3 regions of the Streptomyces zaehneri genome follow, and region 2 is predicted to be linked to each of the others. Evidence: riboswitches for the same ligand, from Rfam matches in the RefSeq annotation. Region 2 holds a riboswitch; each other region holds the start of a gene.
The links. Region 2 has a riboswitch for cyclic di-AMP ahead of QQM72_RS26880 (transglycosylase SLT domain-containing protein). Riboswitches for the same ligand answer to the same signal wherever they lie in the genome.
Positions count from the first base shown of each region.

Region 1: it holds a riboswitch for cyclic di-AMP, as region 2 does, so the genes downstream of both, QQM72_RS24620 (M23 family metallopeptidase) here and QQM72_RS26880 (transglycosylase SLT domain-containing protein) in region 2, are expected to answer to the same signal.
Region 3: it holds a riboswitch for cyclic di-AMP, as region 2 does, so the genes downstream of both, QQM72_RS05965 (M23 family metallopeptidase) here and QQM72_RS26880 (transglycosylase SLT domain-containing protein) in region 2, are expected to answer to the same signal.

Region 1 covers NZ_JASTTJ010000015.1:180,847-191,001, reverse strand. Annotated here, with positions in the region: gene QQM72_RS24630 (PrsW family glutamic-type intramembrane protease) at 1-825, shown strand, start outside; gene QQM72_RS24625 (aldo/keto reductase) at 896-1,840, opposite strand; gene QQM72_RS24620 (M23 family metallopeptidase) at 2,089-3,111, opposite strand; cyclic di-AMP (ydaO/yuaA leader) riboswitch at 3,121-3,287, opposite strand; tRNA gene QQM72_RS24615 (tRNA-Met) at 3,611-3,684, opposite strand; gene QQM72_RS24610 (dihydrofolate reductase family protein) at 3,756-4,883, opposite strand; gene QQM72_RS24605 (MarR family winged helix-turn-helix transcriptional regulator) at 4,952-5,476, shown strand; gene QQM72_RS24600 (GTP cyclohydrolase II) at 5,706-6,347, shown strand; gene QQM72_RS24595 (NUDIX domain-containing protein) at 6,334-7,095, opposite strand; gene QQM72_RS24590 (DUF4406 domain-containing protein) at 7,092-7,469, opposite strand; gene QQM72_RS24585 (DeoR/GlpR family DNA-binding transcription regulator) at 7,501-8,322, opposite strand; gene QQM72_RS24580 (N(5)-(carboxyethyl)ornithine synthase) at 8,378-9,544, opposite strand; gene trhA (PAQR family membrane homeostasis protein TrhA) at 9,797-10,155, shown strand, end outside.
Region 2 covers NZ_JASTTJ010000018.1:74,886-85,040, forward strand. Annotated here, with positions in the region: gene QQM72_RS26855 (flavodoxin family protein) at 1-507, shown strand, start outside; gene QQM72_RS26860 (ABC transporter permease) at 566-1,525, opposite strand; gene QQM72_RS26865 (ABC transporter ATP-binding protein) at 1,512-2,615, opposite strand; gene QQM72_RS26870 (LolA family protein) at 2,751-4,019, opposite strand; gene QQM72_RS26875 (polyprenyl synthetase family protein) at 4,246-5,256, opposite strand; cyclic di-AMP (ydaO/yuaA leader) riboswitch at 5,916-6,127, shown strand; gene QQM72_RS26880 (transglycosylase SLT domain-containing protein) at 6,132-6,605, shown strand; gene QQM72_RS26885 (HAD family hydrolase) at 6,778-7,602, opposite strand; gene QQM72_RS26890 (GNAT family N-acetyltransferase) at 7,893-8,957, shown strand; gene QQM72_RS26895 (glycosyltransferase) at 9,006-10,155, shown strand, end outside.
Region 3 covers NZ_JASTTJ010000003.1:68,496-78,650, reverse strand. Annotated here, with positions in the region: gene QQM72_RS05970 (rhamnogalacturonan lyase family protein) at 1-1,415, opposite strand, end outside; gene QQM72_RS05965 (M23 family metallopeptidase) at 1,656-2,633, opposite strand; cyclic di-AMP (ydaO/yuaA leader) riboswitch at 2,638-2,797, opposite strand; gene QQM72_RS05960 (alpha-galactosidase) at 3,102-5,177, opposite strand; gene QQM72_RS05955 (tyrosine-protein phosphatase) at 5,401-6,198, shown strand; gene QQM72_RS05950 (DUF6126 family protein) at 6,270-6,392, opposite strand; gene QQM72_RS05945 (helix-turn-helix domain-containing protein) at 6,389-7,021, opposite strand; gene QQM72_RS05940 (aspartate aminotransferase family protein) at 7,126-8,511, opposite strand; gene dxs (1-deoxy-D-xylulose-5-phosphate synthase) at 8,508-10,155, opposite strand, start outside.

The DNA of each region.
Region 1 (10,155 bases), on a different contig from region 2:
GACCGCCAGCACCTGCGGCGCGTGCTGGTCCCGCTGGGCGGGCTGCTCCTCGCGATGGGCATGCACGCCCTGTGGAACGGCTCCTCGTCGTTCGGCGAGTTCGGGTTCTTCGCGGTGTACGCGGCGATCATGGTGCCCGCGTTCGGGCTGCTGACCTGGCTGGTGGTGTGGACGCGGCAACGCGAGCTGCGCACCGTGCGCGAGGAACTGCCCGCCTACGCGGCCGCCGGCTGGCTCACCCCGGCCGAGCCGTTCGCGCTCGGCTCGATGCGGGCCCGGCGACTGGCCCGGGAGTACGCCGGCCGTCACCTCGGCAAACCGGCCGCGCGGGAGGTCGCGCGGTACGAGGCGTACGCGACGTCCCTCGCGTTCCTGCGGCACCGCGGCCGACGGGGGCGGGCCGGCGCGGACTTCCTCGTACGGGAGCGGGAGTTGCTCAACGAACTGTGGCGGCGGACGGACGTCGCCCGGCCCGCGCTGGACCACGCGGCCCGGATGACGGCCCCGCCGGTACGGGTGGCCCCGCCGCCCTGGCCGGTCCAAGGGGTGTACGGGTACGGCCAGGGTCCGGCCCACGGCCAGGGTCACAGCGCCGGATTCGGCCATCCGACCGCGCCTGTGTACGGCAGTCCGACGGCGCCGACGTACGGGAACGGGTACGGGTACGGGTACGGGTACGGGAACGGGTACGGGAACGGGTACGGGAACGGGTACGGGTACGGGTACGGGTACCCCTCGGCACACGTCCACGGACCCGGACACATCCCCGGACCCGGACCCGGGTATCCGGCGGGACCGTATCCCGCTCCCCACTCGCACCGGTAGGCCGGGCCGAGGCCCGGCGCAGGCAGGGTCGAGGCCCGGCGCAGGCAGGGTCGAGGCCCGCGTCAGGTCATCAGGCCGAGGCGCCGGTCAGCCGGGTGATCTCCTGCGCCGTCAGTTCCAGCTGCGCCACCCCCAGCAGCGCCGGCAGCTGCTCGACCGTCCGCGCGGAGGCGATCGGCGCGGCCACCGTGGGCTGCGCGGCGAGCCACGCAAGGGCGACCGTGGGGATCTCGGTGCCGTGGGCCTGGGCGATCTCGTCCAGGGCGGTGAGGACGTTGCGGCCCCGCTCCGTGTCGAGGTGCTTGGCGGCGCCGGCCGCGCGGGCGCTCTGCACGGTCGTACCGGGCCGGTACTTGCCGGTGAGGAAGCCGGCGGCCAGGGCGAAGTACGGGACGGCGGCGATGCCGAAGCGGGCGGCGAGGTCCTGGAGTCCGCCCTCGTAGGTGTCGCGGGAGACCAGGTTGTAGTGGGGCTGGAGGGCGACGTACCGGGCCAGGCCCTCACGGTCGGAGAACTCCAGGGACTCCTGGAGGCGCTCGGGCGTGATGTTGGAGGCGGCGATGTGCCGTACCTTGCCCGCCCGCACCAGCTCGTCGAGCGCGCCTACGATCTCCTCGACGGGCACCTCGGGCTTGTCGAAGTGCGTGTAGTAGAGGTCGATGTGGTCGGTGCCCAGACGGCGGAGCGAAGCGTCGGCGGCGGCCTTGATGTTGTCGGCGGACAGGCCGGGGAACTCGGGGTGCTGACTCACCTTGGTGGCGATCACGACGTCGTCGCGGTTGCCCCGGGCCTGCACCCACCTGCCGATGATGGTCTCGGACTCACCACCGCTGTTGCCCTCGATCCACGCCGTGTAGGAGTCGGCGGTGTCGATGAAGTTGCCGCCCGCGGCCGCGTAGGCGTCGAGTACGGCGAAGGAGGCCGTCTCGTCGGCGGTCCAGCCGAAGACGTTGCCGCCGAGGGAGAGCGGGAAGACCTCGAGGTCGGAGGAGCCGAGCTTGCGAAGTGAAGTCATGCTTCGTGTCAACGGGCGGCACCGGCCCGCCCATTCCGGGCGTGACGCGAAGAACATGTGAACAGCACGTATGACCGGCCCTGTGGCCGGTACCTGTGACCGGCAAAGACCGGCAGCCCCGACGCGGAGGGCGTCAAGGCTGGCGGGTGGATCAGGGGTGACCGGACGAACCCGCTCAGGCACCCGGAGGTCCGAGGGAACGGCTCAGGGGTCCTGGCGGGACGGCTCGGGGTCCCCGGAGGGACGACTCAGGGGTTGAGGCCCTTGTCGCGCAGCCAGGCCGCCGGGTCGATGCCTTCGGCGCTGCCGCCCGGGTGGACCTCGAGGTGGAGGTGGGCCCCGGTGACGTTCCCGGTCGCGCCCACCCGGCCGATCACATCACCGGTGGCGACCTTCTGGCCGACACTGACACTGATCGACGACTGGTGGCAGAACCACAGCTCGGTGCCGTCGTCCAGGGTCAGGATGGTGCGGTAGCCGTAGGAACCGGCCCAGCCGGCCTCGGTGATGGTGCCGCTGTGGACGGCCTTGATGAGCGTGCCCGTCGGCGCGGCGAAGTCGAGACCCGTGTGGTAGCCGGAGGACCAGAGCGAACCGGCCTGACCGAAGGTCGAGGTGATGGTGTACGAGGAGGTCGGCAGCGTGTACTGCTTGGCCAGCTCGGCCAGGCGCGCGGCCTCGGCCTTCGCGGCTGCCTCCTCGGCGGCCTTCTTCTTCGCGGCGGCGGCCTTGGCCTCCGCCTCCTTCTCGGCCTTGGCGGCGGCGTCGGACTCGGCCTTGGCCGCTGCGGCGAGGGCCTTGACCTCGACCTGGGACTGCTGCGACTCGGCCTGCGCCATGATCCGGCTGCGCAGCGCCTCGCCGGCGTCGGCGGCGCTCTCCTCGGTGTCCACGGCGGCTTCGGAGCCGAAGCTGGCGAGGGCCGGCGCGGCTTCCGGGGCGGGCTCGTCGTCGGAGATGAGCGAGCCCACGTTGGGCAGGTCCGGCATCGAGATGGAGACCGGGGCCTTGCCGGTGTTGGCGCTGGCCATGCCACCCGCGCTGACGGCGGCTATGACGCCGACGCCGAGAACGGTGGAGCTGCGGGCGAATCCGCCGCCGCGCTGCTTGGCGACGCGGTGCTTGCCGCGTACCGGGCGAGTGGACTCCGCGGTGGGGTTCCACTCCTCCCAAGGTCCCTCGTCGGTGCGGTAGCCGCCGTAGCCGAAGGTCTCGGTGGACCGCTGGCTGGGCGCGTAAGGGGCCTCGGGGGCAGGCGGGTTGGACGCCACGCGGGCGCACTCCTTTCCTTCCGTCGCCTACCGGGTTAGCTGACGGGTTCGGAGCGGGAAGGTCTCCTACGCGCGTATACGTGTCGTGGACTCTGCGAGTTCACGACGGCTTCCGCGTGATTCACCCCATGGTGGTGGTTCCCCGGTTCCCTTGCGGGATTCGGCACGTGCCGCACGGAGCCGACTCTGGTGCCGGCTGGGACGACCGCGCTGCGTTATCGAACGTTAATAGACCCGGGGGTGGGTTTCCAAGCCGTTCCTCTTGATCAACAACATTTCCGGCCTGGACTTTTGGGCTACCAGCGGTGAAAAACGGGCGAGTTGACCACGCCTCGACATGCCCCGGAAACGCTTCATCAGTCATGGGATTCTTGATGGTGACTCAGTCGTTATGCGCAGGGCGGTCGACCGGTCACCAAGAGTGAGGGAAACGGTCGAAGCCGTCGACGAAAACACCGAAGGCCGGAACCCTTTCGGATTCCGGCCTTCGGTTCATCAGTAGCGGGGACAGGATTTGAACCTGCGACCTCTGGGTTATGAGCCCAGCGAGCTACCGAGCTGCTCCACCCCGCGGCGATGAACACAACTGTACGGCATCAGAGGGACAGAAAGCACATCGCTTGATCCACGGGGCCCCAGCGGCCTCAGAGGAGGTGGCGGTTCGGCTCCTTCGCCCGCTCCTCGTACTCCGGGAGCACGAGGACGTCGACGCCCTGGGCCGTCAGCAGGCCGGTTCCGTCCGCCTCCGTGACGAAGGTGTCCGGCTCGCGCCAGGCCGTGACCACCCTGCGCACCCCCGCGTCGAGGATCAGGCGGGCGCAGGGGGCCGGGCGGGAGGAGCGGCGGGCGCACGGTTCGAGACTGCTGTAGACGGTGGCGGTGGGCAGCCGGGGGTCGGCCGGGTCGAGCTTCGCGAGGGCGGCCTCCTCGGCGTGCACGACCGGGTCGCCGGCCTCGCGGGAGTGGCCGCGCGCCAGCTCCGTGCCGTCGGCGGCCACGATCACCGCGCCGACGCTGAAGGCGGTCTTCGACGGCGGGCAGTCGGCGGCGAGGGCGCAGGCGAGGGCCAGCCAGTGCCGGTCGGCCGCGGCGGGCAGCGGTCCGGCGCCGGGGGCGGTGGGCTCGTAGCGGTTCAGGACGACGTCCTCGATGCGCCGGGTCTCCACCAGGCGCAGGCGTCCGCCCTGGTAGCCGCCCGGCCCGAACAGGCGGGGCGCGGCCGGGTCGCCCACGAAGAGCGGGGCGAGGACGAGCTGGAGTTCGTCGGCGAGGCCCTGCCGGAGCAGCTGGGTGTGGATCGTTCCGCCGCCCTCGACCATGAGGCGCCGTACGCCGCGCACGTCGTGGAGGTGTTCGAGGAGGCGGCGCCAGTCCAGCTCGGGGCCGAGCGGGACGGCGTCCGCGGCGATGCCCAGCGCGTGGACCCGCTCGGCGCCCTTCTCCGTCGTGTACACGACCTTCTCGCCGCCCGTGTGCCAGAAGTTCGCCGCCGGGTCGAGGTCGCCGGAGCCGCTGACGGTGACCTTGAGGGGGTACGGCGGCAGTCCGGCGGCCACCCGGGCGGCACGGCGCTCGGGGGAGTTCACGAGGAGCCGGGGGTTGTCGGCGCGGATCGTGCCGGCGCCGATGAGGATGGCGTCGACGGAGGCCCGCACCTCGTCGACGCGGTCGAAGTCGGCGCGGCTGGAGAGGAGCAGGCGCTCGGGCGTGGTGTCGTCCAGATAGCCGTCGAGGGAGACGGCGGCGGACAGCAGGACGTACGGGTACGGCATCGGCGCGGCTCTCCCTGGGATGACGGGCAGGGCTTGGTTCAAGTTTGAAACAAACTTACACTGGGAGCATGACGACTCGCTGGCTCACCCCCGAGGAGCAACGCGCCTGGCGCGCGTACGTTGCCGGCTACCTCCTCCTCGAGGACGCGATCGACCGGCAGCTCCAGCAGGAGGCCGGCATGCCCCACCTGTACTACTCCATCCTCGCCAACCTCTCCGACATCCCGGAACGGCGGCTGCGGATGACCGACCTCGCGGAGCGGCTGAAGATCACCCGCAGCCGGCTGACCTACGCGGTCTCCCGGCTGGAGAAGGACGGGCTGCTGCGGCGCGAGGACTGCCAGTGGGACAAGCGCGGCAGCGTCGCCGTCCTGACCGACGAGGGCATGGCGGTGCTGGAGGACGTGGCGCCCGGCCATGTCGAGACGGTCCGCACGGCCCTGTTCGACCGGCTCACCGCCGAGCAGGTGGGGCAGCTGGAGGAGATCTTCACGCAGGTCGCACGCGGGTTCCAGGAGAAGGACGGCGGCGAGACGGCACCGGAGGACCTCCCGTGGCGCCGCCGCTCGTCACCCTGCTCCGGAACCCCGTGACCGCGGACCGCGATCGCGGCCCTGTGACCACGGCCCCGTGACCACGGCCCTGCAACCGCGACCGCCCGACCGCGACCGCCCGGCCGCGGCCTCGTGAGGGGCGCCACAAACCAGTTGCTTCAAATTTAAAGCATGAGGTAGGGTCTCGACTCGTTGGATCTGCTTCAAATCTGAAGCACAAGACGGCCCAGCGCCGCCTTGCCACCGTCCTCCGGACCCGGGAGACCGCATGCCCGACACCCCCGCCGCCACCCCGCGCGCCCGCGTCCGGGTACCGCTGCGCTTCCCCGACGGCTACTCCGTCGACGCCGAACTGGTCACCTTCCACGGCCTCGTCGACGGCCAGGAGCACGTCGCCGTCGTCCTCGGCGAGCCGGCGCCCGGCGCCACCCCCCTGGTCCGGCTGCACTCCGAGTGCCTGACCGGTGATGTCTTCGGCTCCGCCCGCTGCGACTGCGGGCCGCAACTGCGCGAGGCGGTCGAGCGCATAGCCGGGACCGGCGGCGTCCTGCTCTACCTGCGGCAGGAGGGCCGCGGCATCGGCCTCTACAACAAGCTCGACGCCTACGCCCTCCAGGACCAGGGCCTGGACACCTACGAGGCGAACGCCGCGCTCGGCCTGCCCGAGGACGACCGGGACTACACGGCGGCCGCCCAGATGCTGCGCGCCCTGGGCATCACGAGCCTGGACCTGCTGTCCAACAACCCCGACAAGGCGGGCCAGTTGCGCGCCCTGGGCATCGAGGTGCAGGACCGGGTCCCGACCGGCGTCTTCACGACCCCGCACAACGTCCGATACCTGCGCGCGAAGGTCCTCCAGACCCAGCACACGCTGCCGCTGGCCGACCTCACCGGGCTCAACGTGGGCTGACCGCCGGCGGCCCGAACGGGCCGTCCAGCGCGGCCCACTGGAGCAGCATGATGGTCTTCGCGTCCGCGATCGCGCCGGTGCGGACGAGGTCGAGGGCCTCGGCGAAGGGGAGTTCGACGACGGCGATGTCCTCGCCCTCGGCCGCCACGCCCGCCGTGTCGGCGCCGGGGGCGGAGGCGTCGTAGGGCGCGGCGAAGAAGCTGAGGCGCTCGGTGACCGAACCGGGGCTCATGAACGCGTCGAAGACATGCTCGACGTCGTGCACCGCCCGGCCGGTCTCCTCGGCCGCCTCGCGGCGGATCGCCTCGCGCGGGTCGTCGCCGTCCAGGAGTCCGGCGGCGGCCTCCAGCAGCATGCCGTCCGGGTGTCCGTTGACGTACGCGGGCAGCCGGAACTGCCGGGTGAGCAGGACGGTACGGCGGTCGGGGTCGTAGAGCAGGATCGTGGCGCCGTCGCCCCGGTCGTACGTCTCGCGCAGTTCGCGGCTCCAGTGGCCGTCGCTGTGCCGGTAGTCGAAGGTGGTGCGGCGCAGGACGGACCAGTCGCAGGCGAGGACCTCGACGTCGAGGACGCGGACCCGGTCGTTGCCGGTGAGGTCGCGTCCGTGGCGGTCGAGTCCGGTGCGGCCGCGGGGGTCGGGGACGTCGATGCCGGGGGTGCCCGGCGCGGGGCGGGACGCGGCGTCGTGGGGATGCGCGTCGTGGGAGCCGGACGCGGGGGCGGGCGAGGGGGCGACGTGCTCGGTCATCGGCGGCCTTCGAGGAGGGGGGCAGCGGCGTCGGGGACGGCGCCGAGATCGGCGTAGACGGGCTTGCCCTGGGCACGGGCCTGCTCGGTCATCCGGTCCGCGCCCTGCGACGGACCGCCGATGCGCAGCACCGCGTCGCAGCGCTCCAGCAGGCGTTCGGCGACGGGGTGGAAGAGCTCGTCGAAGAGCGAGTCGCCGGGGGCGGCGCCGCCCGCCGCCTCCAGCAGGGGCAGCGCGAGCGCCTCGCCGGTGACGGGCAGATGCCCGGCGCGGAACAGGACGAGGGCGACCTCGTTCATGTCCCTCACATGGGCCGCGAGCTTCGCGGGGTCGTCGCCGGTGCCCGAACGGTACGGGCCGGCGACCAGGATCATCAGCGGTTTCACGGGGTCTCCTGGAGCGGGTTCAGGCCAGCCGGGTCTCGACGCCCGCCTCACGCAGGGCGTCCAGGGTCTGCGGGCCGCCGGGATGGGTGGCGGGGTCCGCCGCGGCGGCGTCGGTGACGAAGGACCGCACGGCGTCGAGCGGGGCGACCTGGCTGAACGCCCGCACACCCAGCTTGGTCGCGTCGGCGACGGCGACCGTACGGGCGGCCTGGCCGAGCCCCACCTGCTTGACGGCCGCGTCCTCGAGCGAGAACTCCGACCAGCCGTGCACGGCGTGCACCCCGCCGATCGACATCACGAAGACGTCGAAGGCCAGGGCCTCGAGGGTGCGCAGGGCCAGCGGCCCCACGAGGGACCGCTCACCCGGGCGGGACCGGCCGCCGACGACCAGCAGGTCGATGCCGGGCCGGTCGGCCAGCCGCAGCGCCGCCTGGAGACTGAGCACGGCCACGGTCAACGGGCCCCGCGCGGCGAGGTGTTCCGCCACGTGCACGGTCGTGGTCCCGGCGTCCAGCAGCACCCGTGAACCCGGCTCGACGAGTCCGGCGACGGCGGCGCCGAGCCGGTCCTTCGTCGCCGCCTGCCACGCCTGCCGGGCCTCGAAGCCGCCGCCCTCCTCGCGCGGCCGGCCGGCGACGGCCCCGCCGTGCACCCGCCGTACCAGCCCCTGCCGCTCCAGCACGTCCAGGTCCCGGCGCACGGTCATCTCCGAGACCCCGAGCCGCTGAGCGAGCTCGGCGACGGAGACCCGCCCCTGCGCCTGCCCCTGCCCCTGCCCTTGGTCCTGGCCGTGCCCCTGCACGAGGCGAAGGGTCAGGTCGAGACGGTCTGCGACATCCATGACACCATTTCTACCATGTCAATGTTCGAATGAACATCGACATGTTCACCGATGCCTAGGAGCCCGGCGGAGCCGCCTGGACCTCGGGAGCGTGCGGATAGGCGGCCGACCGGTGCTGGAAGGAGAGGATCTTCGGGTTCTGGACGACCCCGTCGCGGATCTCGACGGCCTTGCGGACCGTGGGGTCGGCGTCCCATGCCGTGGGACCGCTCATGACCTTGCGCAGGTAGGGAAGGAGCGCCTCGCTGATCTCCCAGGTGGCGGAGTTCCACAGGTGGGACGGGCTGTGATCCACCGCGTAGTAGTGGCACCCCGGCCCCACCGTGGGCATGGGCTCGCCGAAGGTCGTCGGACGGGCCCATTCGAAGCCCATGCCCTCGTCGCAGGCGACGTCGACGAAGAAGGTGCCCGGCCGGAACAGGGCGAGTTCCTCGTCGGTGACGAACATGAGCGGCGCGTCGGTGTCCTGGAGGACGCAGTTGACGATGACGTCGAACCCGGCCAGGTACTCCGCCAGCGGCATGGAACCGGCCGCGGTGACGGCCCGCAGGCGCGACGGGTCGTCCTCCTGCTCCTCGAAGTGGGCCATCACGACCGAGGGCATCGGCGAGGCCACCGCCGCGGCGGCGCGCTGGGTGAGCACCGTGACGTCCGTGACCCCCATGGCGCCCAGGCCGGTGACCGCTCCGCGCGCCGTGGCGCCGAAGCTGATGACCACCGCGCGCAGGCGGCGGCCGTAGTGGCCGGTCAGCCCGCCGAGCTGGAGGGCGTGCAGCACCGAGCAGTAGCCGGCGAGCTCGTTGTTCTTGTGGAACACATGGACGCTGAAGGCGCCCGTGGAGGTCCAGTGGTTCATGGCCTCCCAGGCGATCAGGGTCAGCCGTCGGTCGATGCCGATCTGGGTCATCTTCTCGTCCTGCACACAGTGCGGCCAGCCCCACAGGACCTGGCCCTCGCGCAGCTCGGCGACGTCGTCGTGCATCGGTTTGGGCAGCAGCGCGATGTCGCACTCGGCGATGAGCCGCTCGCGGGAGCGCAGGCCGGCCACGAGTGGTCGCAGCGCGTCGTCGGCGATGCCGAAGCGTTCGCCGTAGCCCTGTTCGAGGAAGATCCGCTCGCGTACGTCCGGGGCGATCCGGTCGAGGTGGCGGGGGTGCAACGGAAGGCGGAACTCGTTCTCCTTGCGGGAGGAGGCGAGTACTCCGAGACTCATCAGGCTCATGTGGGGCGGCTCATTTCCGACCGGACACGATGTGCTCCGGCATTGCCGTTCCCCGAGGGCGACGCCGAAACGGATGACGGCGTGCGAGGTGCGCTCGGTACCGCCACCGTACTCCCGGCCCGGCCGCGGAGCGCCCGCCGCTCGTTCGGGCTCGAAGGATCCGCAGGCGCAGGGCACCGGGGCCCTGCGGGCTTCTAGCATGATCGAATGGTTGCCGATGATGCCCAGCGGTCCGGGACAGGACGGGAAGTCGTGTCCCGCCACGACCCCGACGGCGCAAGCGATGCCCGGGAGAACCCGCACCCCGTCACCGACCTGGTCGAGCGGGCGGCCGACCTGGTCGAACCGATCAAGCCGAAGCTGCGTGGCTGGCTCCACGCCGCGATGGTCCCCGCCTCACTGAGCGCCGGCATCGTCCTGATCTGCCTGGCCAGGACACCCCAGGCGACCCTGGCCTGCGCCGTGTACGCCGTGACCGCCTGGCTGCTGTTCGGGACGAGCGCCGTCTACCACCTGGGCACCTGGGGGCCGCTGGGCGAGGCCGTTCTGCGCCGCCTCGACCACGCCAACATCTTCCTGATCATCGCCGGCACCTGCACCCCGCTGGCCGT
Region 2 (10,155 bases):
GAGCAGTTGCCCTCCGACGTCGAGCAGACGTGGATCAGCCTGGCCCGGCACCCGCTGCCCGACTTCGAGGACCAGCGGCACGACAGCGACCACGTCCGCCCCACCGAGGGCAACACGGCGCTGCTGCTCGACGCCACGCTCGCCGCGACGGACATCGTGATCGCGTCCCCGCTGTACTGGTACTCGGTCTCCGGCCAGACCAAGCGCTACCTGGACCACTGGTCGGGCTGGCTGCGCACCCCCGGCCTCGACTTCAAGGCGACGCTCGCCGGACGGACCCTCTGGGGCGTCACCGCGCTCGCCGACGACCAGCCCGTGGTCGCCGATCCGCTCGTCGGGACGCTCAACAACTCGGCCGCGTACATGGGGATGTCCTTCGGCGGGGTGCTGCTCGGCAACGGCAGCAAGCCCGGTGACGTCCTCAGGGACACGCAGGCGCTGACCCGCGCGAAGACCTTCTTCGCGGGAGAGACGCCGGCGGCACGCTTCCTGTGGGAAACCCGCTGAGACCTGCGCCTGATGCCGACGCCGTGCCGACTACCCCGTGCCGCCCAGGCCGTGCCGCCTAGGCCGTGATGTCCCTCGTCGTGAAGCGCGCCCAGGCCGCCGAGCCGAAGACGGCCGCGTACAGGGCCTGGAGGCCGAGGTTCTTCTCCAGGTCGTCCCAGTAGACCGGCTCCCGCATCAGGTCGGCGAAGGACAACCAGTGGTGTGAGAAGAAGTACGGCTGCACGGCGTGCAGTTGGGGGATCTGGTCGAGGATCTGGACCGTGATCAACAGGCCCACCGTCGTCGCCATCGCCGCGATGCCGCTGCTCGTGAGGGTGGACACGAACAGTCCGAGCGCCGCCACGCCGGTCAGGGAGGCGGCGACGACCAGCGCGATCAGCAGCGCCCGGAACAGCCCGTCGCCGAAGCCGATCCGGGTGCCGGAGATCGTCGTCAGGTCGCCCAGCGGGAAGAGCAGCGCCCCGACCGTCAGCGCCGAGACCGCGACCACCAGCGTGGCCACCAGACAGAAGATCATGACGGTCGCGTACTTGGCGAGCAGCAGGCGCGTGCGGCCGGCCGGGGCGACCAGTAGGTAGCGGAGCGTGCCAGCGTTCGCCTCGCCGGCGATCGAGTCACCCGCGACGACACCGATCGCCATCGGCAGGAAGAACGGCAGGGTCACGGCCAGCGCGGTGAAGACCAGGAACAGCCCGTTGTTGGTCACCTGCGAGATGAAGGCCGGGCCCTCGCCGCCGCCCCCTCCTCCGCCGGGTCCGCCGGACGAGCCGTCGCTCGTCTCGATCTTCACGGCGATCCCGACCAGCACCGGCACGGCCGCCAGCACGCCCAGCAGCGCGAGCGTGCGCCAGCGCCGGAAGGTGGTCAGCAGTTCGCTGCGGAGCAGCCCGAAGGTCCAGGTCCGGCTCGCCGTCCGCACCCGCGTCGATGCCTGCACCGACGCCGGTTGCGGTGCCTGCGTCGATGCCGGTTCCGGCGTCCGGTTCCGGTCGTCCACCGTGTCAGCCCGCGACATCGAATCCCTCCCCCGTGAGAGCCACGAACGCGTCCTCCAGGGAGGCCCGCTCGACGGCGAAGCCGCGGACGCGGACGCCCGCCGACACCAGCGCGGCGTTCAGGTCGGCGAGGTCCCGGTCCGGGGGCGGGGCCTCGGCGCTCACCCGGTCCTCGCCGAGGACGACATCGTCCGCCCCCTGCTCCTTCAGCACCCGGGCCGCGTCCGCCGGGTCCGGCGTCGTCACGACCAGTCGGCCGCGTGTCCCCGAGGCGAGGTCGGCCACCGGGCCCTGGACGAGCAGCCGGCCCTGTGCCATCACCGCCGCGTGCGTGCACACCTGCTCGATCTCGTCGAGCAGGTGCGAGGAGAGGAAGACGGTCGTGCCCTCCGCGGCCAGCTCCCGGATCAGCGAGCGGATCTCCCGCATGCCCTGCGGGTCCAGGCCGTTCGTCGGCTCGTCGAGGACGAGCAGCCGACGGGGCTGGAGCAGGGCGGCGGCGAGGCCCAGACGCTGCTTCATGCCGAGGGAGTACGCCTTCGCCTTCTTGCCGGCCGCGGCCGTCAGGCCCACCCGCTCCAGCGTCGCCGAGACCCGCGCGCGCCGGGTGCGCGGGTCGGCGGTCGGGTCGGCGGCGTCGTAGCGGAGCAGGTTGTCGCGGCCGGAGAGGAAGCCGTAGAGAGCCGGGCCCTCGATGAGGGTCCCGACGTGGGGCAGTACGGCCCGCGCGGCCCGCGGCATGGGTTGCCCCAGGACGCGGGCCGAGCCGGCCGTGGGCTCGATGAGGCCCATCAGCATGCGGATGGTGGTGGTCTTGCCGGAGCCGTTGGGGCCGAGGAAGCCGAAGACGCTGCCCGCCGGGACGGTCAGGTCGAGGCCGTCCACGGCGAGCTGTCCGCCGCGGTAGCGCTTGGTGAGGCCGCGGGTGCGGATGACGGCGGCTCCGTCGTCCGCAGGCACCCGTACGGGCTCCGGCACAGGAACCCGTAGGGACTCCGACACAGGAACCCGCAGGGACTCCGACACAGGAACCCGCAGGGACTCCGGCACGGGTTCGCGTACGGGCTGCGGCACGGGCTCGCGTACGGGCTCGCGCGCTGACTCCCCCATCGGCTTCCCTCCCCGGCTCCCGGCCTCCGGTGTCCGGAGGCCGACCTCTGCCCTACGTCACCCGCGCCGCCACTTCATCACTTCATCACTGCACCACGCGACCACTCCGCATGCTCCGGCCTTCGGCCGCTCGGCCTACTTCGCCGCGTTCGCCGCCTTCACCAGGGCGTCCTTGGTGACCGCGCCGACGTAGACCTTGCCGTCGTCCGTCATCAGGGCGTTGATCAGGCGGGTGGAGAAGACGGTGCCGGAGCCGAACTTGCCGGTCACCTTGTCGCCGAACGAGCCGAGGAAGCCGCCGAGGTCGCCGCCGGCCTCCGCACCCGAGGGCATGCCCTCGCCACCGGTGTCGAAGACGGCGACGGACGTCCAGCCCTCGCCGAGGACATTGAGTCCGTCGAGGCCTTCAAGGCCTTCCGCGCCCTCTACGCCCTCGACGCCTTCGAGGTCCTTCGCGAGGTCGTCGGGCTTGCCCGAGTGTGAGGGGGCGCTCTTCCCGGCCTCGTCACCCTCGGTGACCTTCGCGCCCTTGGGGGCGGTGAAGTCGAAGGTGGACGCGGCGGGCTTGGCGAAGCTGACCTGGGTGAAGCCCGCGTCCACGACGGCGGCGCCACCGCTCGCCGGGGTCAGCGTGAACTTCAGCGGCAGGCCCGTCTTCGCGTCGACGGCCACACTGATCGCGCCGACCGTGGAACCGGACTGCTTCGGCTTGACCAGCAGCTGGTAGGCGTCACGGCCGGCGACCTGGACGGTGCCGTCGACGGTCACGGAGGTCGTGTCGTCGACCGCCTTCAAAGCGTCCTCGGTGAGCTCCTGGGGCGTGGCGGGGACCGGGGCTTCAGCCTTGCCGGAGCCCTTGCCGGCGCTCTCGTCGGCGGTCGAGTGGTAGACCTCGTTGGAGGCGCTGTCGTACCCCCACACGTCCTTGCCGTTGTGGATGACGCTGTACTCGGCGGCGCTCTCCAGCAGCGAGAGCTTCTGCCGGTCCGGGCCGTCGGCGGCGACGCGCAGGGTGTGCGTGCCGGCGGCGAGCTCGGTGAGCTTGGTGGACGGGTCGGCGGACGAACCGTCGCCGCCCTGGGTGGCCCCCGAGAGGAGCCCGCTCTCCAGTCCGCCGAGGTCGGGCAGCCCGAGATCGGTGCTGATCTTCACCGTCCCGGACAGCTGCTGCACGTCCGAAGCGGCGATCTTGTCGAGGAGCTGCTGTGCGGTGATCTTCGGCAGGTCGGGGTCGCCGGAGTCGGCGAGCGCCGGGACCAGCCCGATCGTCGCCGCCGCCACACCGATCACGGTGACCGGGACGATGTACCGCGCGGCCTTGCGCCGTCCGAGGCGCAGGTCGTCGGCTTCCGCGCCGGTCGACTCCCCGCCGGTCGTGGTGTCGTCGGATGCCTTCGGTGCCATGTGTGCCTTACCTCCGTCGTCGGCGGCGGCTGGTCATCTCGCGCCTGAACGTCCCCACCCCAAGCCGCCATTCTCACCCGAATCGGTGAGGAGTGGTGTTTTCCGTGGTTCCCATCTGACCAAATCAGCCATGAGGAAGCGTCAGCCCGAGGGCTCAACTCCACATACGCCTGCGGTATGACACGAAGGTGACGAGGCGGCATCCGACCCGTAGGGGTCCCCGGGGTCAGCCGGCCCGGTGGACCACCGCGTCGCAGAGTTCCATCAGCGCCGCCTTCGCGTCGCACTCCCGCAACGGCGCCAGCGCGGACCGGGCTTCCTTCGCGTACCGCACGGTGTCCCGGCGGGCCTGCTCCAGCGCCGGGTGGGCCCGGAGCGCCTGAAGCGCCTCGGTGTGCCGGGCGTCGTCGGTCAGGTCGGAGTCCAGCAGCTCGCACAGGGCGATGTCCTCGGGCAGCGACAGCCGCGCCGCCCGCTCCCGCAGCCGCAGCACGGGCAGCGTGGGAACCCCCTCGCGCAGGTCCGTCCCCGGCGTCTTGCCCGACTCGTGCGAGTCGGAGGCGATGTCCAGGACGTCGTCCGCCAGCTGGAAGGCGACGCCGAGCCGCTCGCCGTACTGCGTGAGCACGTCCATGACCGTCTCGTCGGCGCCGGACATCATCGCCCCGAAGCGGCAGGCCACGGCCACCAGCGAGCCGGTCTTGCCGCCGAGCACGTCCAGGTAGTGGTCGACCGGGTCCCGCCCGTCCGTCGGCCCCGCCGTCTCCAGGATCTGCCCGGTGACCAGCCGCTCGAACGCCTCCGCCTGCACCCGGACGGCCTCGGGCCCGAGGTCGGCCAGGATGTGGGAGGCACGCGCGAAGAGGAAGTCGCCCGTGAGGACGGCGACGGAGTTCCCCCAGCGGGTGTTCGCGCTGGACACACCGCGCCGCACGGCCGCCTCGTCCATCACGTCGTCGTGGTACAGCGTGGCCAGGTGGGTCAGCTCCACCACGACGGCCGAGGGCACCACGCCCGGCGCGTACGGGTCCCCGAACTGCGACGCGAGCACCACGAGCAGCGGCCGGAACCGCTTCCCGCCCGCGCGTACGAGGTGCTGGGCGGCCTCCGTGATGAACGGGACCGCGCTCTTGGTGGCCTCGAGCAAGCCTTCCTCGACAGCCGCCAATCCGGCCTGGACATCGGCTTCCAGAGCCTGGTCCCGCACGCTCAGCCCGAACGGCCCGACGACGGTCACGAGGGGTCTCCTGTCTGCTGGTGTCTACTGGCGATTACGCGGTTTGTCGATAGGTCTCTGCCATCACTCAAGTCAGCGTATCCGGTCACGTTTCGATCACCGATAGCCCCCACGTCCCGCGGGCTCGAATGGACTCGCCCGGGAGGCCCCCGCAGGCCAGGCGCTATCGGATCACGCCCGATATGTTTTCGATCAGCTCATATGAGCGGACATGGAGAGAGTTTCCGGGAACCGGAGATTCATGTCCCGGACCGGGCCTCCCGTCGGCCCGACCGGCCCGTCCGGCCCTCTCTCCACGTGACGACGATCACGCATCCCCTCCACTCCTCCCCCGCGGCACGTCGGGCGCGAGGAAAGCCGATTCCTCCGCACCCCCTCCGCCACCCATTGCCGGTGCTTTAACAGTGAGTTGGGCCTAATGCCCGATTCGCCACTCTTGTGAACGCTGGTGAGTTGGCTCACTCCCCGCGGAGATCCCGTCCGGGTTCACTCTTCACCGATCCTCCGCACCCCTCAAGCAAGTTGAAGCTTTGCACCCACAAAGGATCAAGCACCCCATAGGCCACAGACCAAGGTCAATAGGGGTGATCTGTGAATCCGGTACTTGTTTCGGACATGTGCTCTCGCATACGTTCCCGGCCTGTCGGGCGGAACGCCGAATCCTGCCGCCGCCCGAACACCCATCGATAACGCTCGGCAGGAGCGGGGGAACCAGGTAAGTCGCCGAAACGGAATTTCCGGATGTCTTGGATACACGAGACGTTTCGGACAGGCCGTACGGCTTGGGGTAAAGCCGCGACCGTCAGGACGCGACCGGGCAGCTCCCGCCCGAACCCGACAGCTCACCTCGCAGGCGCCGGAGAGGAAAATTCGACATGCCCGCTGCCGCTCAGCCGCGCCGCAACCGTTTCATCCGCACGCTCGCCGTCGCCGCCACCGGCGCGGCCGTGCTCGCTCTCCCCGTCCTCGGGGCGACCACCGCCTCCGCGGCGACCCCGGCCGTCTCCACGGCCACCAGCCTCGGCTACGCCAACAACCTCGACGGCTGGATCCGCGCCTCCCTCCAGGTCATGGGGCAGCACGGCATCCCGGGGACGTACAACGGCATCTACCGCAACGTCATCCGCGAGTCCTCCGGCAACCCCAACGCCATCAACCTCTGGGACTCCAACGCGGCCGCGGGCATCCCGTCCAAGGGACTGCTCCAGGTCATCGACCCGACCTTCCGCGCCTACCACGTCAACGGCACGTCGTGGGACTCGTACGACCCGGTCGCGAACATCACCGCCGCCTGCAACTACGCGGCCGCGCGCTACGGCTCGATCGACAACGTGTTCGGCGCGTACTGACCGTCCCGCCGGCCGGTCACCGGTGCCGGTCACCCGTGCCGGCCGCCGGTGACCGACTGGCCGGGGCCGACGACCGGTGGCCGGTACCCGGTAGCCGACAGCCGACACCGGCGGCGGCCAGTTGCCGCAGCCGGTAGCCGGTAGCGGCCAGTTGCCGGTAGCCGGTAGCCGGTTATGGAAACAGACGTTCGAGGACGACGGCCACGCCGTCGTCCTCGTTCGACGTCGTCACCTCGTCGGCCACCGCCTTGAGCTCGGGATGGGCGTTGGCCATGGCGACGCCCCGGGCCGCCCAGTCGAACATCGGGATGTCGTTGGGCATGTCCCCGAAAGCGACGGTTTCCTCGGGCCGCAGCCCCAGGTGCTCGGCGGCCAGGGCCAGACCCGTCGCCTTGGTGATGCCGCAGGGCTGGAGTTCGACCGTGCCCGGCCCCGACATGGTGACGGTGGCCAGCGACCCGACCACCGAGCGGGCCGTCGACGCCAACTCGTCGTCGGAGAGCGCGGGATGGCGCAGCAGCACCTTGCTGATCGGCTCGCACCACAGGTCGTCGCGCCGGCCGACACGCAGGGCGGGCAGCGTCGGGTGCGGCATCTGGTAACCCGGCTCGATGAGCGTCAGCCCGTCGACACCGTCCTGGTCGACAGCCGCGTACAGCTGCCCGACCTCCGCCTCGATCTTGCCGAGCGCCGTCTCGGCCAGCTCCCGGTCCAGGGTGACCGACCACAGCAGACGGTCCGCTCCGGCGTCGTACAACTGCGCGCCCTGCCCGCACACCGCGAGCCCCCTGCTGTGCAGCCGGGCGAGCAGCGGGCGCACCCGGGGCGCGGGCCGTCCCGTCACCACCAGGTGGCGTGCGCCGGCGGCCGCCACCCGCGCGAGCGCGTCGAGCGACCGGTCGGAGAAGGTGTCGTCGCCGCGGAGCAGCGTCCCGTCCAGGTCGGTGGCGATGAGGGAGTACGCGGTGCGCGCGGCATATGCGGTGGGTGCGGCCATGATCAGAGAATACGGATCCCAGGCCCCCCGGGTTCGACGCGAACCGGCCGACGTCCGAGTCCTGTCCGGTTCCGCCAACTCCCCTTGCACTCCTGGCTCACGCCTGGCTGCCGACCGACTCGATGAAACAGCTTTCTGGCACATCGCCGGATAGCGGACGGTTAAAGGCCTCTGCACCGGTTGGCAACAACATGGGACGCTACCTACCGCGATGACCGGGTGGACCGGTACCGTCCAGGTGTCCAGGGGGACTTGATCGGGGGGTCAGGTTGAGCAGTGGGCGCATTCGTGTGCTGAGGCCGCAGGACCTCGGCGAGGGGGAGCGGGAGCGGTGGCGCGCGCTGCGCGCCGCGTCGGCGCTGCCGCGAAACCCTTTCATGGAACCGGAGTTCACCGACGCCGTGGGCCTGGTACGGCCACGCTCGCGGGTGGCGGTGGTGTACGAGGGGCGAGAGCCGGTCGGCTTCCTGCCCCACGAGCGGGGCCGGCTCGGACAGGGCCAGGCCCTCGCGTACGGCGTCTCGGACGCGCAGGGCGCGGTGCTGGCCCCGGGACTCGGGCTGAACGCCGACGAACTGATGCGGGCGTGTGGCCTGTCGAGCTTCGCCTTCGACAACCTGGAGGCGGAGCAGGGGCTGTTCGTCCCGCACGCGGCCGAGGAGTACGCCTCCTATGTCATCGACGTGGAAAAGGGTTACGAGACCTATGAGTCCGTGCTGCGCGCCCAGTCGCCGAAGTTCCTGAAGACGACGCTGGCGAAGGAACGCAGGCTCGGCCGCCAGGTCGGGCAGGTGCGGTTCGTGTTCGACGAGCGCGATCCGGCCGCGCTGCGCACGCTCACGGCGTGGAAGTCCGCGCAGTACCGCAGGACCGGCCGCCGGGACCGGTTCGCACAGGAGTGGATCACCCGGCTCGTGGACGCGCTCTCCGGGACCCGCGCGCCGGAGTGCTCCGGCACGCTCTCCGTCCTCTACGCCGGTGACCAGCCGATCGCCGCGCACTTCGGGCTGCGCTCGTCGACCGTCCTGGCCTGCTGGTTCCCCGCGTACGAAACGGAGTTGGCGAAGTTCTCGCCGGGCCTGGTGCTGCATCTGCGGATGGCCGAGTCGGCCGCCGCCGAGGGCATCGGGCTGCTCGACCTGGGGCGGGGCGCGGCCGAGTACAAGGACTCGCTGAAGACCGGGGAGCTTCCCGTGTACGAGGGGGCGTGGTCGCGTCCGGGGGTGGGCGCCGCGCTCCACTGGCTCAGCCGTGAGCCGTCCCGTCGGGCGCATCACTTCGTGCGCGGCCGGCCGAGGCTCGCCGCGGCGGCCGCACGGACCTTGAAGGGCGTGGGCCGACTGCGCCGACCGTGACGGTCGGCACGGGCCGACCGACGTGACGGGCGTGAGACAAGGGGGGTCATGTACCGCGCTGCACGTGCACCGCAGGAGATACAGAGGTTCCTGGACATCGAGCCGGTACAGGTCGCCGAGCTGGAACTGGACGACGGGGGCGCCCTCAGACCGGGGCCGGGAAGTCCGCCCGTCACGCACGGTGAGGTGTTCGTGCTGGTCAGAAGGGGCGGGCGACCGATCGGGACGCTGCTCGGGTCGGTGCCGGAGGGAGCGGACCCGAAGACCGTCCTCATGGACCTGGCCACACGCGAGCAGGCCCCCGAGCCGCCTTCGGCGGGGCCCGCGAAAGGGACCGCCCCGGTCACCACGACCCCGGCCGCCCTGGCACAGGCCGCCCTGGCACAGGCCGAGACAACCTCGACCTCCGCCGCCGCCGTGGCCCAGGCCGTCACCACCTCGGCCGGCACCACCTCGGCCGGCACCATCCCGGCCGGCACGATCCCGGCCACGGCCCAGGCCGGCACCATCCCGGCCGCCACCGCCCAGGCCGCCGCCGTCCCGTTCACCACGGTCGTCGTTGCCACCCGTGAGCGCGCCGAGAAGCTCGCGCACGCTCTCGACTCGCTGCTCGCCCAGGATCATCCGGACTTCGAGATCGTCGTCGTCGACAACGCGCCCGTGACGGACGCGACCCGGGACCTGGTCGAGCGCAAGTACGCCGAGCGCGTGCGGTACGTCACCGAACCGGTGCCGGGTCTCGCCGTCGCGCACAACAAGGGCGTCGAGACGGCCCACGGCGAGGTGATCGCGTTCACCGACGACGACGTCGTGGCGGACCCGCGCTGGCTCACGGAACTCACCGCGCCCTTCACCGCCGACCCGGGCCTCGGCTGCGTCACCGGCCTGATCCTGCCGGCCCGGCTGCGGACCCCCGCCCAGGTCCTCCTGGAGAGCCACGGCGGCTTCGCCAAGGGCTTCACGGCACGCACGTACGACCCGCAGGACCCGCCCGCCGACGAACCGCTGTTCCCGTTCACCGCGGGCCGCTTCGGCTCCGGCGCCAACATGGCCTTCCGTACGGAGGTGCTGCGGGCGGCCGGCGGCTTCGATCCGGCGACCGGGGCGGGGACGCTCGCGAGGGGCGGCGACGACCTCTACGGGTTCGTCCGGGTCCTCGCCGGGGGCCATCGGCTCCACTACACCCCGCTGGCCCTGG
Region 3 (10,155 bases), on a different contig from region 2:
TCGTAGCCGCGGTGGCCGGGGTCGATGTCCGCGGCGTTCCCGCGGCCGGTGTCGAGGTCCGCGTCGCTCACCGGGCTCGTCGGGTGCGAGCCGGTGACCAGCCGCTCGCCGGTGGCGGCGTCGTAGTAGTACCAGGGGAAGGCGGAGACGATGCCCAGCTCGGACTGCTGGATGGCGAAGCCCTCCAGGCCGGGCCGGTCGGGGTCGAGGTCGGCGATGTCGAAGCGGTCGCCGTGGATGGCGCCGTCGACGACGTAGCGCAGCGTGCCGTCGCCGTTCACGACGTAGTTGCCGTCGGCGATCTCGTCCCTGCCGTCCCCGTCGACGTCGACGGTGCGGATCTGGTGGAAGCTGGTCGCGCCGGTCGCCGGGTCCACCACGTACTTCCAACGGCGTTCGAGATCTGTGCCGTTGAAGTCCCAGGTCTGGAAAAGGACCCGGAACGAGCCGCGCTTGGCTCCGACCCGGGTGACCAGCTTGGTGACCAGGCTGGGGTGTTCGCCGTCGAGGTAGGCGATGCCGAAGTGGCCGCCGGAGGGGCCGTCGGCCACGAAGTCGTCGGGGACGGGCTGACGGGTCCGCTCGGCGCCGGTCGCTCCGTCGATCACCGACACGAACTGGTTCGCGGGCGAGGCGGCGGTGACCTGTGCGCCGTCGGCGAAGGTGGTCCCGGCGGCGGTGTGCGCCAGCACCTCGGCGCGGCCGTCGGCGTCGAGGTCGTAGACGGTGACGTTGTCGTCGTTGCGATAGCCGCCGATCGCGGTGGACCCGCTGATCGCGGCGGGCGCCGGGTCGTTGGCGCCGTTCCCGCCGACCTGGGTGTACGAGCCGGGTCCGAGGTCGACCCGCCACAGGCGCTCGCCGGTGAGCGTGTAGGCCTCCAGCAGATCGGGCCTGTCGCGGGTCCCGGACAGCCGGCTGACGACCAGCTCGTAGCGCCCGTCGCCGTCGAGGTCACCCGGCCAGGCATGCTGCACGGTGTAGCCGTCGGCACCGGCCAGCGGGATCTCGGCGTAGCCGTCGGTGAAGCGCAGAGCCGCCGCACTCGGCTTCTGCACCCGCCCGTCGACGACGGCGCGGACGGTGTACGTGCCCGCCCCCGGACTGTCGTCCTGATAGGTCGTCGACTTGCGCAGCGGCTCCCGGTTGAGCCGGCGTCCGTTCTTGTAGACGTTGAAGGCGATGGCGTTCGCGTGCCGCGCGTACTCGGTGCCGAGCAGCCGCCAGCTGAGGAAGGTCCCCTCGCCGGACGGGGTGGCGACCAGGCCGCGGTCGAGGTTCTCGACGATCCGGCGCGGGACCCCGGTGGCGTGCCCGGCGGGCGCGGAGACGAGTCCGGCCAGCAGGGTGACGGCGGTGACGGCGGCCGCGGCCGCGGCGCCCTTGATGAAGATGCGTCGGTCGACGCCGGACACAGGACCTCCGAAGAGCGATAGAAAGCGCTTGCTCGCTGACGGGGATCACTGTGTCCCCACTCTGTCCCGCCTGTCGACGGGGCAAGAAGGGCTGCCACAAGAACGCAACAGAACGATCATGAACGCGCAAAGTCCGACACCGGCCCTCCCCTCCCCCGGACACACCGAAGGCCGGACCCGGGGATCGGGGTCCGGCCTTCGGCCGCGTGTCAGGCGGGAGGTCGTCGCGGTCGGCGGGGGTCAGCCGACGGAGACGCCGTGCGCGCGGAGGTAGGCGATCGGGTCGACGTCCGAGCCGTAGTCCGGCGTGGTGCGGATCTCGAAGTGCAGGTGCGGGCCGGTCACGTTGCCGGTGGCGCCGGAGAGGCCGAGCTGCTGGCCCGCGGTCACGGTCTGGCCGGCCGAGACGGAGAGCTGGGACAGGTGGGCGTACTGGGCGTAGTAGCCGTCGGCGAGCCTGATGACGACCTGGTTGCCGTACGCGCCGCCCCAGCCCGCGGAGACGACGGTGCCCGCGCCCACGGCCTTGAGGGAGGTGCCGGTCGGGACGACGAAGTCGGTGCCGGTGTGGTAGCCGCTGGACCACATGCTGCCGGCCGTGTGGTAGGCGGTGCCGACGACGGCGCCCGCCACCGGCAGCGTGTAACCGCCGGAGGTACCGGTGCCGCTGTCGGCGGCCTGGGTGACCGCCTTCGAGGAGGACGAACCGGATGAAGAAGACGAAGACGACGAGGACGAGGACGAGGACGACGAGGACGACGACTTGGTCCCGGACGCCTTCGGCTTCGAAGCGGAGGACGAGGAGGAACCGGACGACGAACCGGTGCTCGCGGCCTTCTTGCCGATCGAGAGCTTCAGGCCGGGGTGGATCAGCGACGGGTCGCCGCCGACGGCCTGACGGTTGTCCTGGTACAGCTTCTGCCAGCCGCCGCTGACGTTCTGCTCGTCGGCGATCTTCGACAGATAGTCGCCGGACCGCACGGTGTAGGACTTGGCCGTCGTGGCGGTGGCCGACTTCCGCGCCACCGGCACGGACTGCACGGCCTTTTCCGGAACGGCCTGGGAGGCCGACTGCGCGACGGACTGCGCGGGGGCCGCGTGCGCGCCGGCGGCACCTATGAGCGGAAGGGCGAGCGCGGCGCCGCCCGTTCCGGCGACGGCTATGGAACGAGTGAAGCGCTGGGTCTTCGGACGGCGGTGCTTACCCTTCGCGGGCATGGCGAATTCCTCTCCGGCGCCTGCGAGGTCAGCTGTCGGGTGCGGACTGGAGATGCCCGGCCGCGCCGAGGCGCGGCTTTACCCCAAAGCCTGTTCCGGAGACCGGAACAGGCGGTTGTACCTGTGGGTCCCCCGCTCCTGCCAGATACGGGTGGGTGTGCGGACTCCGGGCGGTGGCAGGATTCGGCGTCCGTCCGGATTGGTGTGGAACGTAAGCGACCGGGACGCACAGGGACAAGCAGCGGTTGCGCCGCTCACGCCTTTCTCTTGATCCGCTGTGAGAATTCCCGGTCACACTCCGTGAGACAAGGGGGCCATCCACCGCCAAGCACCCTGGAAAGGCATGCGAATTACGTGAACATGACGGGCGACATACGGTCACGGATATGACGCTGCTCACGTGACAGCTCTCCAGGTTCCTTAATTCCAGAGCTAGTTGGAATTAAGGAACCAATTCGGACAGAAACCTCAGATGCGACGCAGCCGGATAACCGTCGCATCAAGGTCGCCCCGCAGTCCGGTGCGCAGCCCGTGATGGAGCAGCACCGCTCCCCGGTGGACTTCGCCCGTTTCGCGGCATTCGTACGATGCCGCCGGGTCGAGTCCGCGCAGCCGCAGCGCCGGAACGGGCTCGCCGAACCGCTGCGCCTGGAGCCAGGCGAGGACGACACTCTCGTCACCGCGCACGTACTGGACCGCGCTCAGGCCGCCCGCCGGGGGCCGCAGCCGGTACAGGTCGCCCTGTTGCACGAGCGGCCGGATCTCCTTGTAGAGGTCCACCCATCGGCGCGCCTCGGTGAGCTCCTCCTCGCTCCACCGCGAGAGGTCCCCGCCGACGCCGAGCACGCCGGCCATGGCGCTGACGAAGCGGAAGCGCAACGAGCTGACCCGGCCGTTGAGCTGGGCGTTGGGACTGTCGGTGACCCATGCCGCCATGACCCGAGCGGGGTGGATCTGGCTGAAGCCGTGCTGGATGTCGAGCCGGTCGAGCGGATCGGTGTTGTCGGAGGTCCACACCTGGTCGGTGCGGCTCATGATCCCGAGGTCGATGCGCCCGCCGCCGCCGGAGCAGGACTCGAAGGCGACCTGGGGGTGGGCCTCCCGCAGCCGGTCCAGGAGCGCGTACAGGGCCCGTACGTGGTCGACCCAGAGGCGCTGCGGGTAGGGGTCGTCCGGCCAGCCGGCGTCGGTGAAGCAGCGGTTGAAGTCCCACTTCACATAGTCGACGGGCGCGCTGGACAGGAGCGCGTGGAGCTGCTCCCAGAGGTACTCCTGGACGTCCTCGCGCGCGAGGTTCAGCACGAGCTGATTGCGGAACTCCGTCCGCTTTCGTCCGGATTGGAACTGCACCCAGTCGGGATGCGCCCGGTACAGCTCGCTGTCCGGGTTGACCATCTCGGGCTCGACCCAGATGCCGAACTGCATGCCGAGGCCGTGCACCTGGTCGGCGAGGGGCTTCAGCCCGTTCGGGAAGCGGTCGGGGTTGGGCCGCCAGTCGCCGAGCCCGGCGTGGTCGCCGGTGCGCGCACCGAACCAGCCGTCGTCGACGACGAAGAGTTCCACGCCGATCGCGGCGGCCCGCCGGGCGAGGGTGCCCTGCTGCTCCTCGGAGATGTCGAAGTAGGTGGCCTCCCAGGAGTTGAACAGCACCGGCCGGTCCTGTTCGGCGTCCGGGACGACGTGCGCGCGCTGGTAGGCGTGCCAGGTGCGGCTCGCCCCGCCGAAGCCGGCGTCGCTCCACAGGCCGGCGAAGACCGGTGTGGTGAAGGACTCCCCCGCGGCCAGCCGCAGCAGCCCCGAGTCGTCGTACCCGACGCCCCCGGTGATCTGCACGCGCGCGTCCGGGAGTTGGGCGACGGCGATCCGCCAGGTGCCCGACCAGCCGAGCGCACAGCCGTAGACCTCGCCGCGCTCCTCGGTCGCGTCGGTGTCCAGGGCGACCCAGGGCAGGTGCTGGTGCCCGGTGTGGCCGCGGCGGCTGCCGATGACCTGCTCGCCGTAGGTGAGCGGAGACCGGGTGAGCCGGGACTCGGCGGCCCAGCGGCCGTGCAGCTGCGACAGCCGCCAGTCGTCGCGCTCGGGCAGGGTCCAGGTGGCGGAGTCGGCGCGCAGCAGCTCCAGCGGCCCCTCGCCGTCGTTGCGCAGGGTCGTCCAGCGCTCGACGACATCGCCGCGCATCCGGTAGTGCAGGGTGACGGCGAGCCCCCCGTCCCGGAACCGCAGCCGCAGCCCGTCGTCGTCGGCCTCGAAGTCCTCGTAGGACCACTCGGTGCCGCGCCGCTCGTCGGTGCGCACCGACAGGGCCGGCCGGACGAAGCGGGGGCCGCCCTCGACCGGGTACTCCTCCCGGCCGTCGAGCGGGGACTCGAAGGACGCCCCCCGCTCCGACGCCGGGAGGGCGGCGAGCGCCTCGGCGTCCGCGAGCGCGATGCCCGGACCCCAGTGCAGGTGGACCAGCTCGTCGGCCCCGGTCAGGTGGAGGGCATAGCTGCTCGTCGGCCCCGAAAGGAGCCAGGTACGGCCATTGTCGGCGATCTCGGGCATCAAACCCCCACTAATTCGAACAGGTGCGATCAAGCGCCAACATCATCGAATGCCGTCGGCCTGCCGGGCAACTTTCCGTGGACAACTCTTCACCTGGGCGGACGAGCGGAGTGCCGCCCTGTGGACAACCCGTTGCCCGGGGAACCCATGTCGTATCGTCGGGGAAGCGTCCCGTCGGCCACCACGAGCCGCGCCGACGGAGACCGACAGGGAGGAAGCCCCCGTGACGCAGCAGATCCCGTCGACCGAGCCCGAGCTGGCCGGTGTGCGCAACTTCCGGGACGTGGGCGGTCTGCCGACCGTCGACGGCCGGCGGGTGCGGCACGGCGTGCTGTTCCGCAGCGGCCACCTCGCGCACGCGACCGACGAGGACGCCGCGTTCCTCTCCGGCCTGGGCCTGCACACGATCTTCGACTTCCGCAACGCCGCGGACCAGAAGCTGGAGGGCCCGGACGTCGAGCTCCCGGGCGTGCGCAACGTGAACCTGCCCCTGTCGGACCCGGCGGACGGCTCCGAGTTCTGGAAGATGGTCCGCGACGGCGAGATCGAACAGCTGCGCGGGATCCTCGGCGACGGCAAGGCCGCCGGCCGGATGATCGCCTCCTACCGCTCGATCATCAAGGAGCGGACGGCCGAGCACGCGCGGGTGCTGCACTCGCTCGCCGAGGACAGCGTCCCGGCCCTGATGCACTGCGCGGCGGGCAAGGACCGCGCGGGCCTGTCCATCGCGGTGACGCTGCTCGCCCTGGGCGTGGAGCGCGAGGCCGTCCTCGCCGACTACCTGGAGTCCAACGCCAAGCACCGCCGCTACCGGGTGCGCCGCAGCGCCACCTCCGCCGCGGCCTACTCCCCCGAGGTCATGGAGCTGCTCAGCCCCCTCTTCGACGCGCGTGCGGAGTACCTCGCGGCGGCCCTGGAGACCATCGAGGAGACGTGGGGCGGCGTCGACACCTATCTGGAGGAAGGCCTGGGGCTCTCCCCCGAGACCCGTGAGCGGCTGCGGAACCGCCTGCTCGACTGACCGCGTCCGGCTCCGTGTCCGGTATCACGTCGGGCTCCGTGCCCCGCAGGCCGCACTGGCGCCCGGCGGCCCTACTGTTTGGCCCCCACCTCGAACAGCAGCCAGAGGAACGCCGCGAAGACGTGCCCGACCGCGATGTAGATGATCAGCCGGATCCAGAGGGTGCGGGGGAACTTCTCCTCGATGTCCTTCATGGCGTCTCTCCGATGTCCGAAGGGGTCGGGCCCAGGCACAGCGTGGCCGTGGGGCTCTGCAACAGGGTGTGGACGAAGAGCAGTTCGACCCCGTCGGCGTCCTGCGCCGCTATGCGGTGCGGGGTCAGCGAGTCGAAGTGCGCGCTGTCACCGGGCCCGAGCAGTTCGGTGGTGTCCCCGAGGCGCAGCCGCAGCCGCCCCCGCAGGACGTGCAGCCATTCCTCCCCGGGGTGCACGCGCACGACGTCTCCCTGGGAGCCGTACGGCACGTGGACCCGCAGGGCCTGCATCCCGCGCCCGGAGGCGCCCGCCTGCCAGTACGTCCAGCCGCCCGCGCGGGTCGGTTCCATGCCCGCGCCGCGGACGACGGCGTCCCGGTCGGCGGACGTCTCACCGAGCAGTTCCGAGACCGTCGTACCGTAGACACGGGCGAGCGCGAGCAGCATCGGCAGCGAGGGCTGGCGCTGCCCGGTCTCCAGGCGGGAGAGATGGGCGGGCGACAGCCCGGCGGCGCGGGCCGCGGCCTCCAGGGTGAGGGCGGCCCTGCGGCGCAGGGCGCGCAGCTGGGGGGCGACGGCGTGAAGAGCCCCGGCTGGTTCCGCCGGGTCCTCGGACTCGGGCGAGCTCATGGCTCCATTCCACGCCGGAATTGCCTCTGCGGCAAATTTGTTGCCTCAGAGGCAAAAACGGCGCAGGCCCGGACCGTCCTCCCGGTCGCCCGCGCGCGGGCGGCTCAGCGGTTGGCCACCGCCTGCTTCACCAGCGTCCTGCCGAAGTCCCACATCAGCCCGCCGCCGCCGTGCGCGTCGTCCATCACGGCGGTGAAGGCGTCGACGAACCGGTCCACCTCCCGCTCGCCGACGATCAGCGGCGGGATCAGCTTGATCACCTCCAGGTGGTCACCGGAGACCTGGGTGAGGATCCGGTGCCGTTGCAGCAGCGGGACCACCACCATCTGCGCGAAGAGTCCCTTGCGGGCCGCCTGGAGCATGGCCCACCGGCTGCGCAGCTTCAGCGACCTGGGCCTCCCGAACTCGATGCCGATCATCAGACCCCGGCCGCGGACGTCGGCCAGCAGTTCGTACTTGTCGACGAGTGCCGCCAGCCGGGACCTGAGCAGGTCACCGGTGGCCCGCGCGTTGGCCACGACCTGCTCGTTCTCCAGTACCGACAACACCGCGAGCCCGGCCGCCATGGCCTGGGCGTTCGAACCGAAGCTCGCCGAGTGCACGAGCACCCGGTCCATCGAGGAGTAGACCTTCTTGAAGATCCAGTCCTTGCCGAGCGTGGCGCCGACCGGCACATAGCCCCCGGACAGCGCCTTGGCCACGCACACCAGGTCCGGCTCGACGCCGTCCTCGTGCTGGTAGGCGTAGAAGTCGCCGGTCCGGCCGAGACCCGTCTGCACCTCGTCCGCGATCAGCAGCGCCTTGTGCCGGTGCAGCAGTTCCTGCGCGGCCCGCAGATATCCGGGCGGCGCCTCGTGCACCCCCTTGCCCTGGATCGGCTCGACGATGAGGGCGGCGACGTCTCCCTTCCCCAGCTCACCGGCCAGTGCGTCGAGATCGCCGAGCGGGACCGCCGTGTCGGCCAGCAGGGGCGCGAACCCGTCCCGGAACCCGGACTCGCCGTTCACCGACAGCGAGCCCGTGGTGAGCCCGTGGAAGGCGTGGTCGCAGTACAGGACCCTCGGCCTGCCGGTGGCGTACCGGGCGAACTTCAGCGCCGTCTCCACCGCCTCGGTGCCGCTGTTGCCGAAGAACACCCGGTCCAGATGCGGGCTGTGGGCGAGCAGCTTCTCGGCGAGCAGCCCGGGCAGCGGCTGGCAGTCGAAGCGGGTCAGGTCGGCGAGCTGGGCGTCGAGGACGTCGTGCAGCGCTTTGCGGACGACGGGGTGGTGCCGGCCCAGCCCCATCACCCCGAACCCGGCGAGCATGTCCAGGTAGTCGTTGCCGTCCGCGTCCCAGAAGTACGCGCCCTCACCGCGCTCGTAGACCTTGTCGAAGCCGATGGTGTGCAGCATGCGCGGCAGTTGGTGGTTGAGGTATCTGCCGTGCAGCTCGTAGCGCTCGGCTCCGCGCTCGGCCAGGAGGGCGCCGAGGTCGAACTCCGTGGTCATTCCGCTTTCTCCTTGACTGGGCCGGTCGCCGCGGCGTCGAGGGACCGGACGTCCCCGGCGGCCAGGCTCGCGCTGATCCGGCCGGCCACCTCGACGGGGGTGAGGCCGATGTCGGCGAGCACCTCGCCGCGCTTGGCATGCGCGAGGAACTGCTCGGGGATGCCGAACCGCCTTACGGGCACGTCGACGTCGGCGTCGCCCAGGGCCAGCGCCACCGCCGATCCGACGCCGGCGGCACGGCTGTTGTCCTCGACGACGGCCACCAGCCGGTGCCCGGCGGCGAGGCCGGGCAGGGCCGGGTCGACGGGCTTCACCCAACGGGGGTCGACGACCGTGCAGCCGACGCCCCTGGCCTCCAGCAGCTCGGCGGCCTGCAGGCACACCGGCGCCATCACGCCGACGGCCACCAGCAGCACCTGCGCGCGGTCGCCGCGGTGCAGCACGTCCATGCCGCCCACCCGGCCGACGGCCGGCACCTCCGGTCCGACCGACTCCTTCGGGAAGCGGACCAGGGTCGGCGCGTCGTCCACCGCGACCGCCTCCCGCAGCTGCGCGCGCAGCTGCTCGGCGTCGCGGGGGGCCGCGATGCGCAGCCCCGGGACGACCTGGAGCACGGACATGTCCCACATGCCGTTGTGGGAGGCCCCGTCCACGCCGGTGACGCCGGCCCGGTCCAGCACGAACGTGACCCCGCAGCGGTGCAGGGCCACGTCCATCAGCAGCTGGTCGAAGGCCCGGTTGAGGAAGGTGGCGTAGACGGCGACGACGGGGTGCAGGCCGCCCGTCGCCAGCCCGGCCGCGCTCACGGTCGCGTGCTGTTCGGCTATGCCGACGTCCCACACGCGGTCCGGGAAGCGCTCGGCGAACCCGCCGAGCCCCACCGGATGCAGCATCGCCGCGGTGATCGCCACCACGTCGTCGCGTTCCTCGCCGATCCGCACGATCTCCTCGCCGAAGACGGACGTCCAGGACGGGCCGCCGGCGGGCGCGAGCGGCACGCAGGTGAGGGGGTCCATCGCACCCACGGTGTGGAAGTGGTCCTCCTCGTGCGCGAGGGCGGGCTCGTACCCGCGGCCCTTCTCGGTCAGGCAGTGCACCAGCACCGGCCCGTGGAAGCGCTTGGCCCGCCGCAGCGCGGACTCGACGGCCTTGATGTCGTGTCCGTCGATGGGGCCGACGTACTTCAGGCCGAGGTCCTCGAACATGCCCTGCGGCGCGAACGCGTCCTTGAAGCCCTTCTTCGCGCCGTGCAGCGACTCGTAGACCGTGTGGCCGACGACCGGGGTGCGCAGCAGCACGTCCTTCCCCCAGGCCAGCACCTTCTCGTAGCCGTCGGTCGTGCGCAGGGTCGCAAGGTGGTTGGCGAGTCCGCCGATGGTCGGCGCGTAGGAGCGCTCGTTGTCGTTGACGACGATGATCAGCGGCCGGTCCTTGGCGGCCGCGATGTTGTTCAGCGCCTCCCAGGCCATGCCGCCGGTGAGGGCGCCGTCGCCGATGACCGCGACCACATGGCCCTTCTCGCCCTGCACCTGGCGGGCCTTGGCGAGGCCGTCGGCCCAGCCGAGGACGGTGGAGGCGTGACTGTTCTCGATGACGTCGTGCTCGGACTCCTCACGGGAGGGATAGCCGGACAGGCCGCCCTTG